One region of the Gordonia pseudamarae genome, then DNA from elsewhere that is predicted to be linked to it. Evidence: riboswitches for the same ligand, from Rfam matches in the RefSeq annotation. Region 1 holds a riboswitch; the other holds the start of a gene.
The links. Region 1 has a riboswitch for cobalamin ahead of GII31_RS22285 (FecCD family ABC transporter permease). Riboswitches for the same ligand answer to the same signal wherever they lie in the genome.
Positions count from the first base shown of each region.

Region 2: another riboswitch for cobalamin. It lies ahead of metE (5-methyltetrahydropteroyltriglutamate--homocysteine S-methyltransferase); the one in region 1 lies ahead of GII31_RS22285 (FecCD family ABC transporter permease).

Region 1 covers NZ_CP045809.1:5,095,529-5,103,077, reverse strand. Annotated here, with positions in the region: gene GII31_RS22295 (carbon-nitrogen hydrolase family protein) at 1-622, opposite strand, end outside; gene GII31_RS22290 (MSMEG_0572/Sll0783 family nitrogen starvation response protein) at 629-1,153, opposite strand; cobalamin riboswitch at 1,415-1,603, shown strand; gene GII31_RS22285 (FecCD family ABC transporter permease) at 1,672-2,739, shown strand; gene GII31_RS22280 (ABC transporter substrate-binding protein) at 2,823-3,884, shown strand; gene GII31_RS22275 (Rho termination factor N-terminal domain-containing protein) at 4,104-4,910, shown strand; gene GII31_RS22270 (S-(hydroxymethyl)mycothiol dehydrogenase) at 5,158-6,249, shown strand; gene GII31_RS22265 (MBL fold metallo-hydrolase) at 6,246-6,872, shown strand; gene GII31_RS22260 (SulP family inorganic anion transporter) at 7,102-7,549, shown strand, end outside.
Region 2 covers NZ_CP045809.1:1,704,826-1,712,374, forward strand. Annotated here, with positions in the region: gene GII31_RS07520 (pyruvate carboxylase) at 1-933, shown strand, start outside; gene metE (5-methyltetrahydropteroyltriglutamate--homocysteine S-methyltransferase) at 1,245-3,521, opposite strand; cobalamin riboswitch at 3,669-3,852, opposite strand; gene GII31_RS07530 (hypothetical protein) at 4,006-4,965, shown strand; gene GII31_RS07535 (hypothetical protein) at 5,056-5,277, shown strand; partial or broken gene GII31_RS22715 (transposase) at 5,350-5,725, opposite strand; gene GII31_RS22585 (hypothetical protein) at 5,802-6,092, shown strand; gene GII31_RS07545 (IS256 family transposase) at 6,117-7,367, opposite strand; gene GII31_RS07550 (hypothetical protein) at 7,421-7,549, shown strand, end outside.

The sequences.
Region 1 (7,549 bases):
CCAGCGCGCGGGCTGCGTCGAACAGGTTGAACCGGTATGTCCAGCGATCGTCCTGCAGGTTCTCGGCGGTCGCGGTGCGGGCCGCCGGCCAGGCCGACAGGCTGGCGATGATCTCGGCGCCGTCGAGCGCCATAACCCGGGCCGCCTCGGGAAATGCCTTGTCGTAACAGATCTGGAGTCCGACTCGGCCCACAGGAGTGTCGAAGACGCCGTAGTCGCCGCCGGGGGAGTACGACATGTTCTCGCCGAGCGGCTGATGGACCTTGCGGTAGGTTCCGTAGACGCGATCGCCGTCGAGGATGGCGGCGGCGTTGTAGCGGGTCCGGCCGTCGTCGGCGAGTTCGCAGAAGCCGATCGCGATCACCAGATCGCCGATGATCGACTGCACGCGCGCGATCTCGGGTCCGTCGAGACGGATGGCCGGCGGGAGCGAACGGCCCGTGTTCTTCACGGTGTCGCCGTGGTTGCCCAGCGACGAGAGGTATCCGCCGATCGCTGCTTCCGGGAAAACCACGAGGTCGACATTCTGTTCTCGGGCGCGGGTCGTGAACTCGGCGATGACGCGGTAGTTCTGTTCGAGGTCGCGGGTGAAATTGGCTGCGACGGAGCCGATGACAACCATATCTGGCTACACCATGTAGGTCGAGTTGATGATGGCGCCCTTGCGGGCGAAGTGGATGAGGGCATCCTGGACGTCCAGGGGATGCGCTGGGATGACGCCGTCGATCAGATCCTCCTCGCGGCCGCCGTGCAGCGCGAGACCGAACCTGCAGCAGAACACGGCGCCGCCCTCGGCGATGAACGTCTCGAGGGAGTTGTTGATGTTCTGCTCACCCGGGAATCCGGAATCTCCGGTTGTCGGAAATCCGCGCGTGGCAAGGCAATTGATGGCTCCGGGACCGTAGAAGTACATCGTCGAGTCAAATCCCTTGCGCAGCGCGCGGGTGGCCTGCAGGACGGCGACGAAGGACACCGACGATTCGTGGGCGATTCCGTGTACGAGGGTGAAGTACGATTCGCCCTCGTGGGCCTGATAGTCCGGGAAGATCTTGGTGCCGCCATAGATGTTGGAGCCCTTGGGAAGTGACGGATGGGGGATCTCGGCGAGGGAGGTGGCGATGTTGTCGGCGATGGCGGGATCGAAAGAAGGCACGATGACTCCTGAGATAGGGGATGGCAAACAGATGAGGGGGGTGGGGGCGGGCGAGGTCGCCCGGTCGGATGTGGCCGGTGGTCGCTCGTCGTCCGCGTTGACGGCGTATTCCGTTCGGCTACGGCTATCAGTTCACGCCTCGAATGATTCCGTGTGGTTACCGATGGAAGAATTGCCGAACCAATCGCGTTAACACGCCGGTCCACCGGGGTTCGGCGGTGGTGTCGTGTCCGAGGTGGTTGAACCCGCGCGGCGGATGATACTGTCCAGCGCAGAGTCGGTGCCACGCACATCCGCGGATGTGCCGGGAATCCGGTGAGAATCTGGAACTGTCGCGCAGCGGTAAGGGTGATTGACCGGGGCGAGTACCCACTGGGCAGGGATGTCCGGGAAGGGGCCCCGGCCGAGGTGACCCCGAGTCCGAAGACCGGCCGACTCTGTGGATTGTTGGCCGGGCTTCGCGAATTGAGCCCCGACACGTGAGGGCAGGCATGACGCCAGCGCCTGATGGTGCCACCGTGAGCGGCGTTCGACGCGGGCGGCGCGGCGACGCACGCCGGGTACCGGTTCTTCCGCTGGTCGTGGTCCTGGTGGTGGCGGCGCTCGCCAGTGCTGTCGTCTCCCTGGCGTTCGGTTCCGAACCGCTCGAGCTGGGCGGCGTCGTCGATGTGGTGATCGCGCGGCTCGGCGGATCCGCCGAGCCGGATCAGGTGTACGACACCATCGTGTGGGATCTGCGTGCCCCCCGCGTCCTGTTGGCGCTGATCGTCGGCGCAGGTCTGGCGGTGGCCGGTACGTGTATCCAGACGCTGGTGCGCAACCCGCTCGCCGACCCGTTTCTGCTCGGTATCTCCTCGGGCGCCGGGGTGGGGGCGACGTCGGTGATCGTGCTGGGCCTGTTCGGCGCCTTCGGTGTGTGGGCGTTGTCGGCGGGTGCGCTGGTGGGCGCGCTCGTGGCCACCGCGCTGGTGTTCGGGGTGTCGATCGCGCAGGGCGGGATCGACCCGTTGCGGCTGGTGCTGACCGGTGTGGTGTTGTCCTCGGCGTTCTCGTCGGTGTCCAGCTTCCTGGTGTTCGCGAGCGACGATCCCGAGGCCACCCAGTCGGTGCTGTACTGGCTGCTGGGCAGCTTGTCGGGCACCACCTGGGCGCATGTGCTTCCGGCCTCGATCACCGTCGTGCTCGGTGTGACGGCATTGCTGGGCCTGCACCGTTGGCTCGACGCCCTGGCCATCGGCGGCGACGCCGCCGCCGGGCTCGGGGTGCCGGTCAAACAGCTGCGGATCGCGCTGTTCGTTCTCTCGTCGGTGCTGGTGGGAGTGCTGGTCGCAGTGTCCGGCGGCATCGGATTCGTCGGGCTCGTGGTGCCCCATCTGGCGCGTATCCTCGTCGGGTCACGGCACTACGCGGTGCTGCCGGTGGCGGGGGCCGGCGGCGCGCTGTTCCTGGTGTGGGTGGACACGCTCGCCCGCACCGTCGTCAGCCCTCAGGAGATCCCGCTGTCGGTGGTCACCGGCCTGATCGGAGCCCCGATCTTCCTCATCCTGCTCGGCCGTAGACAGTACCGCTACGCGGGTGGTGCCTGATGGTTTGGCGCCTGATGGTTTGGTGATCGGGGGCTGGGAGCCCCGTTCGATTCCCCGGAAAACCCCTATCGAAAGGAGCCGATATGACCGTGAGAACGGTGCGGTACAAGAGGACCGGTGTGGCGATGGCCGGAGCGCTGGCGCTGGGCGTCATTCTCTCCGGCTGCGGCGACGATTCCGGCGGTGACAACGCCAGGTCGACGACGGCCATCGAAAACTGCGGCGGCCAAGAACAATTCCCCGTTCCGGCCGAACGGATCTTCGTCAACGACGGAAACATGACCTCGATGCTGCTGCAACTCGGTGCGCAGGACCGGATCGCCGGGGTGTCCGATCTCGAACGGCATCGGGACGTGCTGTCGCAGGTGTACGGCAAGGATGTGGTCGACGCGCTGCCGGTGGCGGCCGAGTCGTATCCGACGCTGGAGAACATCATCGCGCGCACACCCGATGTCATGGTGGCCGGGTGGAACTACGGCTACAAGCAGGAGAAGGGTGTCACGCCGGACATCTTGCGGAGCAAGGGAATAGCTCCCTACATCCTCACCGAGAGCTGCCGTCGCGACGACGGCGCCCGCGGTATCGTGCCCGCCTGGGAGGCCCTTGACACCGACCTCACCAACCTCGGTGTGCTCACCGGTGAGGAGGTCACGGCGAAGGAGACCATGGCCGACATCGACACCCGGCTGGCCGCCCTGGCACAGGCCCCCAAGGGTGACAAGGTGCCGACGGTGTTTCTGTTCGACAGCGGTACCAACGAGATCTACACGAGCGGATCGTACGGTGGGCCGCAGGCGATCATCTCCGCGGCGGGGGCGCGCAACGCCACCGAGGACGTCCAGGACACCTGGACCGGTGTTTCGTGGGAGCGCCTGGTCGCATCGCGGCCCGACTTCTTCGCCTTCGTCGACTATCCACCGCAGACGTTCGCCGACAAGGTGAACGTCCTCCGCACCAATCCGGCCACCAAAGACCTTCCGGCGGTGAAGGAAGGACGATTTTTGAATCTGCCGTACGCCACCTGGACGAGCGGCCCGCTGAACGTCGACGCCGCCGAGAATCTGCGCAAGGCATTGGAGACGGCGAACCTGTTGCCCGAGAGTCAGATCGCGCCCCGGCACGATCTGGGCCTGCCGCTGTCGTAGCCGTCTGTCGGCATTCCGTCCCGGCCGGACCGTCCACGCGACGGCGAGGCCGGGTCCGGCGGCCGCTCGCGCGGTGAAGTGGTGGAGTGGTGCGGCGGCTCCATATATCGCACGTGGTCGGCATGTACTCCCGCACAACCGGACGGTCGCTGGTTACGCTGCACGCAGCGTCGGCAATACTGTCGGCGCCGCGTCGTACCCGTGATGAATGGAACTCAGATGTCGAGGAAGAACAAGATCATCGAGCGGCTGGAGGTCGAGGTCACCCGGCTGCGCGGCGAACTGAAGAATGTGACCAGACAGGCCAAGGAGGCGGACAAGGCCGCGCGCAAGCGCTTCCGCCGGGCCGAACGCGACATCGCCACCCTGCGTGACGATGTGCTCGCCGCCCTCAACCTCGGCGGCGGCAGCAGCGCCCCGATCGCCTCGGTGACGCCGCTTGTGGCCGAGCCCACCGCCGCTGATGCCCCGAAGCCGGACGAGAGCGAGTCCGTGACGGATGCGCCGCCGGTGCCCGCCGCCGCCCGGCCCGTACCCGCCGGGCCGCCTGAGGCCGACCCGGTCGCGGCCCCGCCCGCGCCTGCGGACAAGGCGACACCGGTGAAGAACGCGGCACCGGCGAAGAAGGCACGTGCCGAGAAGGCATCGTCGCTCGAGGAGATCCCCGCGGCCAACAAGGAGCCGGTGGCCACGAAGGAGCCGGTGGCCGCGAAGGAGACTGTGGCGAAGAAGGAGCCGGTGGCCGCGAAGGTGCCTGTGGCCAAGAAGGAACCCGTGGCCAAGAAGGAGCCGGTGGCCAAGAAGGAGCCGGTGGCCAAGAAGGAGCCGGTGGCCAAGAAGGCGCCTGTGGCCAAGAAGGAACCCGTGGCCACGAAGGCCCCTGTGGCCGCGAAGGAACCTGTGGCCAAGAAGGCACCTGCCCGTGGTGGGCCGACCGTCGCAGAGTTGCGTGCCCGGGCCAAGGCCACGGGGATCACCGGATACTCGTCGATGACCAAGGCCCAGTTGATCGAAGTGCTCGGCTGAGGGCGTCGGCGGCGCGTCGACCGCTTCTACTGCTACTTCGCGAGTGACGACCCCGAAATCTGGACACTTGTCTAGTCTTAGGGGAGGCGTTCGGCGCGGACGCTCACGCATGGTGAATTTGCCCACTCATGGTGGACGTAATTTACTACGAGTGGACCGAGCGCGCGGTCGTCTATAGGCTGACGGCCATACGTCCCCTGCAGTCATCAGGTCTTGCAGGTCCACAGCGTCGCGGAAGGAACCTCGTATGTCACAGACCGTCAAAGGTGTTATCTCACGAGCCAAGGGAGCGGCGACCGAGGTCGTCGACGTGGTGGTTCCCGATCCGGGTGCCAACGATGTGATCGTCAAGATCGCTGCGTGCGGTGTGTGCCACACCGACCTGGCCTACCGTGAGGGCGGCATCAACGACGAGTACCCGTTCCTGCTCGGCCACGAGGCCGCGGGCATCGTGGAGACGGTCGGTGAGGCCGTCACCCACGTGGAGGTCGGCGACTTCGTCATCCTCAACTGGCGCGCCGTGTGCGGCCAGTGCCGCGCCTGTCGGCGAGGACGCCCCTGGTACTGCTTCGACACCTTCAACGCCAGTAAGAAGATGACCCTCACCGACGGCACCGAACTCACCCCGGCCCTCGGCATCGGCGCGTTCATCGAGAAGACGCTCATCCATGAGGGTCAGTGCACCAAGGTCAACCCGGAGACCGACCCGGCTGTGGCGGGCCTGCTCGGCTGCGGCGTGATGGCCGGCATCGGTGCGGCCATGAACACCGGCAACGTCGGCCGCGGCGACTCGGTCGCCGTCATCGGCTGCGGCGGCGTGGGTGATGCCGCGATCGCCGGCGCCAAGCTGGCCGGCGCCACCACGATCATCGCCATCGACCGCGACCCGGCCAAGCTGGACTGGGCCACCGGACTCGGCGCAACCCACACCATCAACGGTGCCGAGGTCGACGACGTGGTCGAGGCCGTGCAGGAACTGACCGGTGGCAACGGCGCCGACGTGGTCGTCGACGCGGTGGGCCGTCCGGAAACCTACGAGCAGGCCTTCTATGCCCGTGACCTGGCCGGCACCGTCGTGCTGGTGGGTGTGCCGACGCCGGAGATGAAGCTTGAACTGCCGCTGGTGGACTTCTTCTCGCGCGGCGGCGCGCTCAAGTCGTCGTGGTACGGCGACTGCCTGCCCGAACGCGACTTCCCGATGCTGATCGACCTGTACGAACAGGGCCGCTTGCCGCTGGAAAAGTTCGTCACCGAACGTATCGGGATCAACGACGTCGAGGCCGCCTTCGATGCGATGAAGGCCGGCAAGGTGCTGCGTTCGGTGGTGGAGATCGGATGACCTTCGGCATCACGAACGTCGTCACCTCGGGGACCTTCTCGCTCGACGGTGGCACCTGGGACGTCGACAACAACGTCTGGGTGGTGGGTGACGAGAACGAGGTCGTCATCATCGACGCCGCACACAACGCGGCACCGATCCTGGAGACCGTCGGTGATCGCACCGTGCGGGCGATCGTGTTGACGCACGGCCACAACGATCACGTCACCGTGGCCCCGGAACTGTCGCGGGCCACCGGCGCGCCGATCCTGCTGCACCCCGGCGACGACATGCTCTGGAACCAGACGCATCCCGACGTGACGCACGTCGATCTTGAAGACGGACAGAAGATCTCGGTCGCCGGAACCGAACTGACCGTGATCAACACGCCGGGCCATTCACCCGGATCGTGTGTCGTATACGCCCCCGAGGCCGGCGTATTGTTCAGTGGTGACACGCTTTTCCGCGGCGGTCCGGGTGCGACGGGGCGCTCGTTCTCGAGCTTCCCGACGATCATCGAATCGATCCGCGACAAGATCTTCACGCTCGACCCGGAGACCAAGGTCTACACCGGACACGGCGACGGTACGTCGATCGCCGACGAGGCTCCGCATCTGGAGGAGTGGGTCCGGCGCGGACACTGATCTGCCCGAGCACTGATCCGCAGACGCGACGGCCGTCGGGTCCGCCGGGGACCAACCGGTCCCGGCGGCCCGGAGGCCGTCGCCGAGGTCGGCTGAACGGCAGATCGACTGAACGGCAAGGGCGCCGGGCCCTGGTCGTCCGCCGGATTTCCGGCGTAACGTCCGGTGAGTGAGCGAGGATAACAGGTCCGGCCCGGCATTCGGGAAACCGGGCAGCCGGGTTCGGGACCTGCTTGACCGGGGGCTGCTGAATTCCCTGACACCGCCGTCACTCGTCGGTTACCGGGTGCGCTGGCTCGGCCGGGACGTGCTCGCCGGTGTGACACTGGCGGCCATCGCGATTCCCGAATGTCTGGGGTACGGCGCCATCGCCCAGGTGCCGGTCGTAGCGGGTCTTTACACGATCATCCTGCCCGCCATCGTGTTCGCACTCGTCGGGTCGTCGCGGTTGATGGTGGTGGGGGCCGACTCCGCCACCGCCGCGCTGTTGTCGTCGGGCATCGCCGGGCTCGGGGTGGCCGGGCTGCGGGCCGGTTCGGACCAGTGGCTGCAGTGGGCGTGCCTGATCGCCCTGGTGACCGGGGTGATGCTGTTCGCGGCGTGGATCTTGCGCCTGGGGTTTCTCGGCGATTTCCTGTCCACCGCGGTACTCACGGGATTCCTTACCGGCACCGCGA
Region 2 (7,549 bases), 1.8 Mb from region 1:
GGCCGCGTCTACACCCACGAGATCCCTGGCGGCCAGCTGTCCAACCTGCGACAGCAGGCGATCGCACTCGGGCTGGGCAACCGGTTCGAGGCCGTCGAAGAGGCGTATGCGGCGGCCGACCGGATGCTGGGCCGCCTGATCAAGGTGACTCCGTCGTCCAAGGTGGTCGGTGACCTGGCGCTCGCGCTGGTGGGCCGGGGTATCACCGCCGGTGAGTTCGCCGCAGATCCGTCGGCCTACGACATCCCGGACTCGGTGATCGGCTTCCTGCGCGGGGAGCTCGGCGACCCGGCCGGTGGCTGGCCCGAGCCGCTGCGCACCGTCGCCCTCGAAGGCCGTGCCGACGCACCGTCGCCGCAAGAGTTGTCCGTCGAGGACTCGGCCGCGCTCGACGTGTCCGGCCGCGGCCGTCAGGAAACGCTCAACAGGCTGCTGTTCCCCGGCCCGACAAAGGAATTCGAGGACCACCAGGAACAGTTCGGTGACACCTCGACGCTGTCGGCGAACCAGTTCTTCTATGGTCTGCGTTACGGCGAGGAGCACCGCGTCGAACTTGAACCCGGTCACGAACTGATCATCGGTCTCGAAGCGGTCAGCGACGCGGACGAGAAGGGCATGCGCACTGTGATGTGTGTCCTCAACGGACAACTGCGGCCGGTCGCGGTCCGCGACAGGTCGGTCGATGCCGAGGTGACTTCGGCGGAGAAGGCCGACCGCTCAAACCCCAACCATATCGCGGCGCCATTTGCCGGCGTGGTGTCACTGTCAGTGGGTGTCGGTGATGTCGTGGCGGCAGGTGCCGCGATAGGCACCATCGAGGCGATGAAGATGGAGGCCACGATCACCTCTCCGGTTGAGGGGAAGGTGACCAGGGTGGCCATCGGTGAAGTCGCCCAGGTGGCGCCGGGGGACTTGCTGATCGTGCTCGGCTGAAACGCAGAGCGGCCGCGGCGCGGTCAGCATCAAAAGCGGACCGTCGGAGATCACATCAGGGTGTTGGGCCACCTGTGATCTCCGGCGGTCCGTTCTATCGTACGGTCCGTTCTATCGAGTTCGGTCTGTCAGGTCCGGCGTGCTCCGTCGGTGGCAGACCGCCGGGCCACGGTCTGAGCCACAAGACAGCGGTTCAGCGCAGCGGATGCTCGATATGCCACATCTCCGGCGGCTTTGGGAAATGACCACCCGCCACCACCCCGCTGACGCGATCGAGCGTCGGGGCGGTGGCGGGCGGTTCGTATCCGGCCTTACAAGGTGGCGCGGACCTGTTCGGTGGCCTCGACCAGGTTGGTCAGGGAGGCGACCACTTCGTCGGTGCCGCGGGTCTTGAGGCCGCAGTCGGGATTGACCCACAGACGGCGCGGATCAACGGCCTTCAAAGCGGCGGCGAGTGATTCGGCGATCTCGGCGGTGCCGGGAACACGCGGCGAGTGGATGTCGTAGACACCCGGACCGACGCCGTTGGCGAAGCCGACGGCGTTCAGATCGTCGAGCACCTCCATCTTCGACCGGGCCGCCTCGATCGAGGTGACGTCGGCGTCGAGGGCGGCGATCGCGCCGATGACCTCACCGAACTCGGAGTAGCACAGGTGGGTGTGAATCTGCGTCTGGTCGGCGACACCGGAGGTGGACAGCCGGAACGCTTTGACCGCCCAGGCCAGATAGGCCGGTTTGTCGGCGTCCCGCAGCGGGAGCAACTCACGCAGCGCCGGCTCGTCGACCTGGATGATGCCGACACCGGCCTTCTCCAGGTCGACGGTCTCGTCGCGGATGGCCAGCGCGATCTGGTTGGCCGAATCGGCCAGCGGCTGATCGTTGCGGACGAACGACCACGCCAGGATCGTCACCGGGCCGGTCAGCATGCCCTTGACGGGCTTTCCGGTCAGTGACTGTGCGTAGGTGATCCAGTCGACGGTCATCGCGTTCGGGCGGACGACATCGCCGAACAGGATCGGCGGGCGCACGCAGCGGGTGCCGTAGGACTGCACCCAGCCGTTCGCGGTGGCAAAGAATCCGTCGAGTTGCTCGGCGAAGTACTGCACCATGTCGTTGCGCTCGGGCTCCCCGTGCACCAGTACGTCCAGACCGATCTTCTCCTGCAGCGCAATCACTTCGGCGATCTCGGCGCGCATCTTCTCCACGTACGCCGCGTCGTCGATATCGCCCTTGCGGAGCGCGGCACGGGCCACGCGGATCGCCGAGGTCTGCGGGTAGGAGCCGATCGTGGTGGTCGGCAGTGCCGGCAGCCCCAGCTTCTCCTGCTGGCGGTCCAGGCGTGCGGACGCCTCGCCGCGGGTCACGTCGGCGTCGGTGACGGCTGCCAGCCGCGTCCGTACGGTCTCCACGCGCAGACGTGGATCGGTGGCGCGGGTCGCCAGGGCGGCACTGCTCGCCTCGAACGCCGCAGCCTGCGATTCACGGCCGTCGCGCAGTGCGTGCGACAACGTCGCGACCTCGGTGTACTTCTCGGCGGCGAACGCCAGCCAGCCGCGCAGATTGTCATCGAGTGCGGTCTCCGGCTCCAAGCTGTACGGCACGTGCAGCGTCGAGCAGGATGTGGACACCGCCAGCGAGCCGGTAGACCCGAGCAGGGTGCCCAGGGTGCCCAGTGCCTTGTCGAGATCGGTCCGCCAGATGTTGCGGCCGTCGACCACGCCCGCGACGACCAGCTTGTTCGCCAGCTCGGGCACGGCCGCCACGGCGGCGACGTCGCCCTCGACAAGGTCGACGGCGATGCCCTCGACGTCGGTGCGGGCCAGAGCGCCGAGCGCGGCACCGGGATCACCGAAGTAGGTGGCGACCAGCAGCGCGGGGCGGCGGGTGACCGCGGACAAGCGTCCGTACACGGCCTCGGCCAGCTCGGGCAGGCCGTTGACGGCATCGGTGACCAGCGACGGCTCGTCGAACTGCACCCAGTCCGCACCCGCGTCGACGAGACGGTCGAGCAGTTCGAAGTAGGCGGGCAGCACGTCGTCGATGCGGGTGATCGGTGCGGCCGCACCGTCGACGGCCTTGGCCAGCGTCAGGAAGGTGATGGGACCGACGACGACGGGGCGTGCGGTGATGCCGAGGCCGTGGGCCTGGGCGACCTCGGCGAGGATCTTCTCCGGCTTGAGCGTGAACGTGGTGTCCGGGCCGATCTCGGGAACCAGGTAGTGGTAGTTGGTGTCGAACCACTTGGTCATCTCCAGAGGGGTGACCTCGGCGTTGCCGCGGGCGGCGGCGAAGTAGCGGTCCAGCGGATCGGCGATGCCGGAGACCCTGGCGGGCAGGGCGTCGAGCATGACCGCGGTGTCGAGGACCTGGTCGTAGTACGAGAAGGTGTTGACCGGGATGGAATCGAATCCGGCTGCCGCGAGCTGGGTCCAGGTGTCGCGGCGCAGGCTGGCAGCCGTCTCGGCCAGATCGGCTGCGGACACGCGGCCCGCCCAGTATCCTTCAATGGCACGCTTGAGTTCGCGGTTCGGCCCCACCCGCGGGGTGCCGAGCACTGTGGTGGTAAACGGCCGGTTGTTGATCGACATGAGTAATGTTCTCCTGCAATGCAAGTGGATGACCACCGCCCTTGCGGAGAGAAGTCGCGAGCCCCGTCGGCACGGCCCTGAGAGGGCACGCCGAAACGCCTGTCGACCACTCGCCCGAGTCCACGAGGCGGTGAGTCGCCGGACGCGGCGCGCCCGGCACAACAGGCAGGTCTTCGGACTTACCGGCGTGCGCGCATCGCGCTCCTACTGGCCGTCGCTTCCCGGGCTCACCCAGTGCTCAAGACGGCGGTCGTTCCGGCATACCGCTGCGGGACAGTTCCGGACTCTCACCGGATTCCCTCTTGTCGTCGCCGATCAGAACACAGGGGCTCCATAGTTGCTCCGGTCGGCGAACCAGTTGCGTGATCCACCATAGCGATGTATGCGCTGGTAGCCAACTGTCCGGCTGGACTCACGTAGTCTGCCCGCGAAACGCCCTCGGTGCCTCACATAGGTTTGCCCGCGAAATGATGATCGTCGGTGGATGGAAAGTGAGTTGTCGATGCGGTCGCGCGCTGAGGTGACCAGTAGGTTTGCTCGTGGGTATGTGCAGGCGTCGAAGAAGGAGCGGGGCCAGATCCTCGATCAGGGGATCGAGGTGACCGGTTGGTCGCGTGACAATGCGCGCCGGCGGTTGGTGGCTGCGGCGACGCGGCCGGGTAAGGGCCGTGCGGTTGCGGTGCGCGAGCGCAAGCCGCGGGCGCTGAAGTACTCCTACGATGCGCTCAAGGTGCTGCAGAAGGTGTGGGCGGCTTCGGGTGGCCAGTGTGGCAAGTACCTCGCGGTGTCGATGCCTGTGCAGCTTGCTGCGCTCGAGCGTCACGGTGAACTCGTTGTCGGAGAGGGCCGTTACAGCGAATCGGTGCGTGAGGAGTTGTTGTCGATGTCGGCGGCAACCATCGACCGCTACCTCAAACCAGCGAAAGCCAATGATCAGATCTCTGGTGTGTCTACGACGAAACCGTCTGTGCTGCTCCGTAATTCTATCAAGGTTCGCAAGGCCGGTGATGAGGCCGAAGCCGAACCAGGATTCTTCGAAGGCGACACTGTCGCTCACTGCGGCCCGACACTCAAAGGCGAGTTCGCCCGGACATTGAACCTGACCGATGTGCACACCGGATGGGTGTTCACCCGCAGTATCCGCAACAACGCCCACACCCACATCCTGTCCGGGTTGAAAACCGCGATTACTGAAATATCCTATGCAGTAACCAGTTTGGACTTCGACAACGGATCGGAGTTCCTCAATCAGCCGGTCATCACCTGGGCCGGAAACGAGGCATCTACTTCACCCGACCCCGGCCGTACAAGAAGAACGACCAGGCCACCATCGAATCGAAGAACAACCACCTCGTCCGCAAGTACGCGTTCTACTGGCGCTATGACACCGACACCGAACGGACCGTTCTCAACCGGCTGGGGCGGCTGGTCAACGATCGGATGAACTACCTGACCCCGACCGTCAAGCCCACCGGATTCGCCTCCACAGCGAACGGACGCCGACGCCGGGTCTTACGACGCCCCGGCCACCCCGTTGGACCGGCTCCTGGCCGCTGATGTCCTCTCTGATGCCCAACGCGCCGAGCTGTGCGCCTACCGCGACAGCCTCAACCCCGCACAGATCGGCCGCGACATCGCGTCCCTCCAAGACCAGCTGTTGTTGCTGGCCAAGGACAAAACCGAGCAGCTCTACCTCGCCTCCCTGCCCACCGCACTACCCGACGTCCGCAAAGGCATTCGAATCCCCGCCAGCTGAACCCCGTTTCGCGGGCATTCCTATCTGAGGCATGGACCCGGTTTCGCGGGCAGTTTGACGTGAGGCATTACGGATCGCCTCATACGAGACGGTCCGGCCCTGAGCGCCGGGAGAATGATCCATGACCTCTACCGTGTCCTCGCCGGCTTCCAGCCGCAACCGGCCGGCGATCTGACGCGGGGTACGCGAGGCCTTCAGATCCGCTCGCACCCGCGCCGAGAGCACCTCATCGGCGTCGATCTTGCGGTCCTGCGCCCGGGCTCGTCGAGCGGTGGCGAGCTTGTTGGCAGTGGCCGCCCGGTACTGCCCGGACGCACACCGGTTACGCCGAATCTCGCGGGAGATCACCGACTTGTCCCCGGCCGATCCTCTTCGCGATCGAGGTCACGGTTTCCTGCGCCCGCACCCCAACGGCGATCTCCACCCGATCCTCGATCGTCAACCACATCCGACCCCGACCCACGACGGCCACCCCGTCCTCACCCCCGGCCGGTCCCGTTGACCTGCCCTATTGCTACGGCGGAATGACACTGCCCACCATCGAATCCAAGGACAATCACCTTGTGCGTAAGTACGCGTTCTACTGGCGCTATGACACCGACACCGAACGCGCCGTTCTCAACCCGCTGTGGCCTCTGGTCAACGACCGCCTCAACTACCTGACACCCACCATCAAACCCGTCGGCTTCGCCTCCACCGCCGACGGGAGGCGCCGCCGCCCTTCGACTTTGCGGACCGTTGGGACCAGCTCAACGAAGATGAGGACAAGAACGTGTCCGCGGCTATCCCGGGTCAAGTCCCGCGTAGTGGTGTAACTGGTTGTGGTCCTTCGTAGGTGGTCAGGCGGGTAGTTGGATCAGTGGGTCGGTGTTCACCTCCGGTGTGTGGTCGGTGTCGGTGACGGTCAGTCGGCAGCGGCTGAGCACTTCGAGGCCGAGGTAGCGGCGGCCTTCGGCCCATTCGTCGGTCTGCTCGGCGAGCACTGCTCCGATGAGCCGGACGATGGCATCGCGGTTCGGGAAGATGCCTACGACGTCGGTGCGGCGCCGGATCTCGCGGTTGAGTCGTTCTGTGGGGTTGTTGGACCAGATCTGGCGCCACACGTCATCAGGAAACGCGGCGAATGCCAGCAGGTCTTCACGGGCGTCGCCGAGGTGTTCGGCGACGTCGGGTAGGCGGTCTTCGGTGTATTCGATGAGTCGGTCGAACTGGGCATTGACCGCACCAGCAGTGGGTTGGTCATAGACGCTGTGCAGCATGGCCTTGACTGCTGGCCACATCGACTTCGGACACACCGCCATCAGATTCGCCGCGTAATGGGTGCGGCAGCGTTGCCAGGCCGCTCCCGGTAGGTTCGCTGCGATCGCCTCGATGAGCCCGGCATGGGCATCGGAAGTCACCAGGCGAACTCCGCCCAGGCCGCGGGCCACGAGGTCGGCGAAGAAGGTGTTCCACGAGGCTGTGGTCTCACTGGTGGCGACCTGCATGCCGAGCACCTCACGATGACCGTCACCGTTGACTCCGGTAGCCAGCAGCACGACGGCTTTGACGACCTGCTTGTTCTCGCGGACCTTGATCGTCAACGCATCCGCGGTGACGAACGTGAACGGGCCGGCCTCGTCCAGTCGGCGGTGACGAAACGCGGCAACCTGTTCGTCGAGGTCTTCGGCCATGCGGGAGACCTGCGACTTCGACAACGAATCGATGCCCAGGGTCTTGACCAGCTTGTCCATCCGGCGGGTCGAGACCCCGGCGAGATAGCAGTCAGCGACCACGGTGATCAGCGCGGACTCGGCGCGTTTGCGGCGTTCGAGCAACCACTCGGGGAAGTAGGTGCCCGACCGGAGCTTGGGCACGGCGACGTCGATGGTGCCTACGCGGGTATCGAGGGGTCGGTGGCGGTAGCCGTTGCGGTAGTTGGTGCGCTCTTCGGACCGGCGGCCCCATTCGGCGCCGCACACGGCGTCGGCATCCGCAGACAGCAGGGCGTTAATCACTGTCTGCAGCAGCTCGCGCATCAGATCCGGTGACGCGTCGGTCAGAGCTTGGCTCAACAGGCCGGCCGGGTCGACAATGTGGGGTGCGGTCATCGTGATGACTCCATTCGAGGATTCTGTGAGAGGTTGACTCGAAGGATCACACGGTGACCGCTTCCCTGCCCGACAGCCACACGCTGCCGGCCACGGTCCTGGTCACCGAGTTACACCACTCTATGGGGCACTACTCTATCCCGGTGGATTTCGCACTATATGAGGTTGAGTTCGAGCTCATT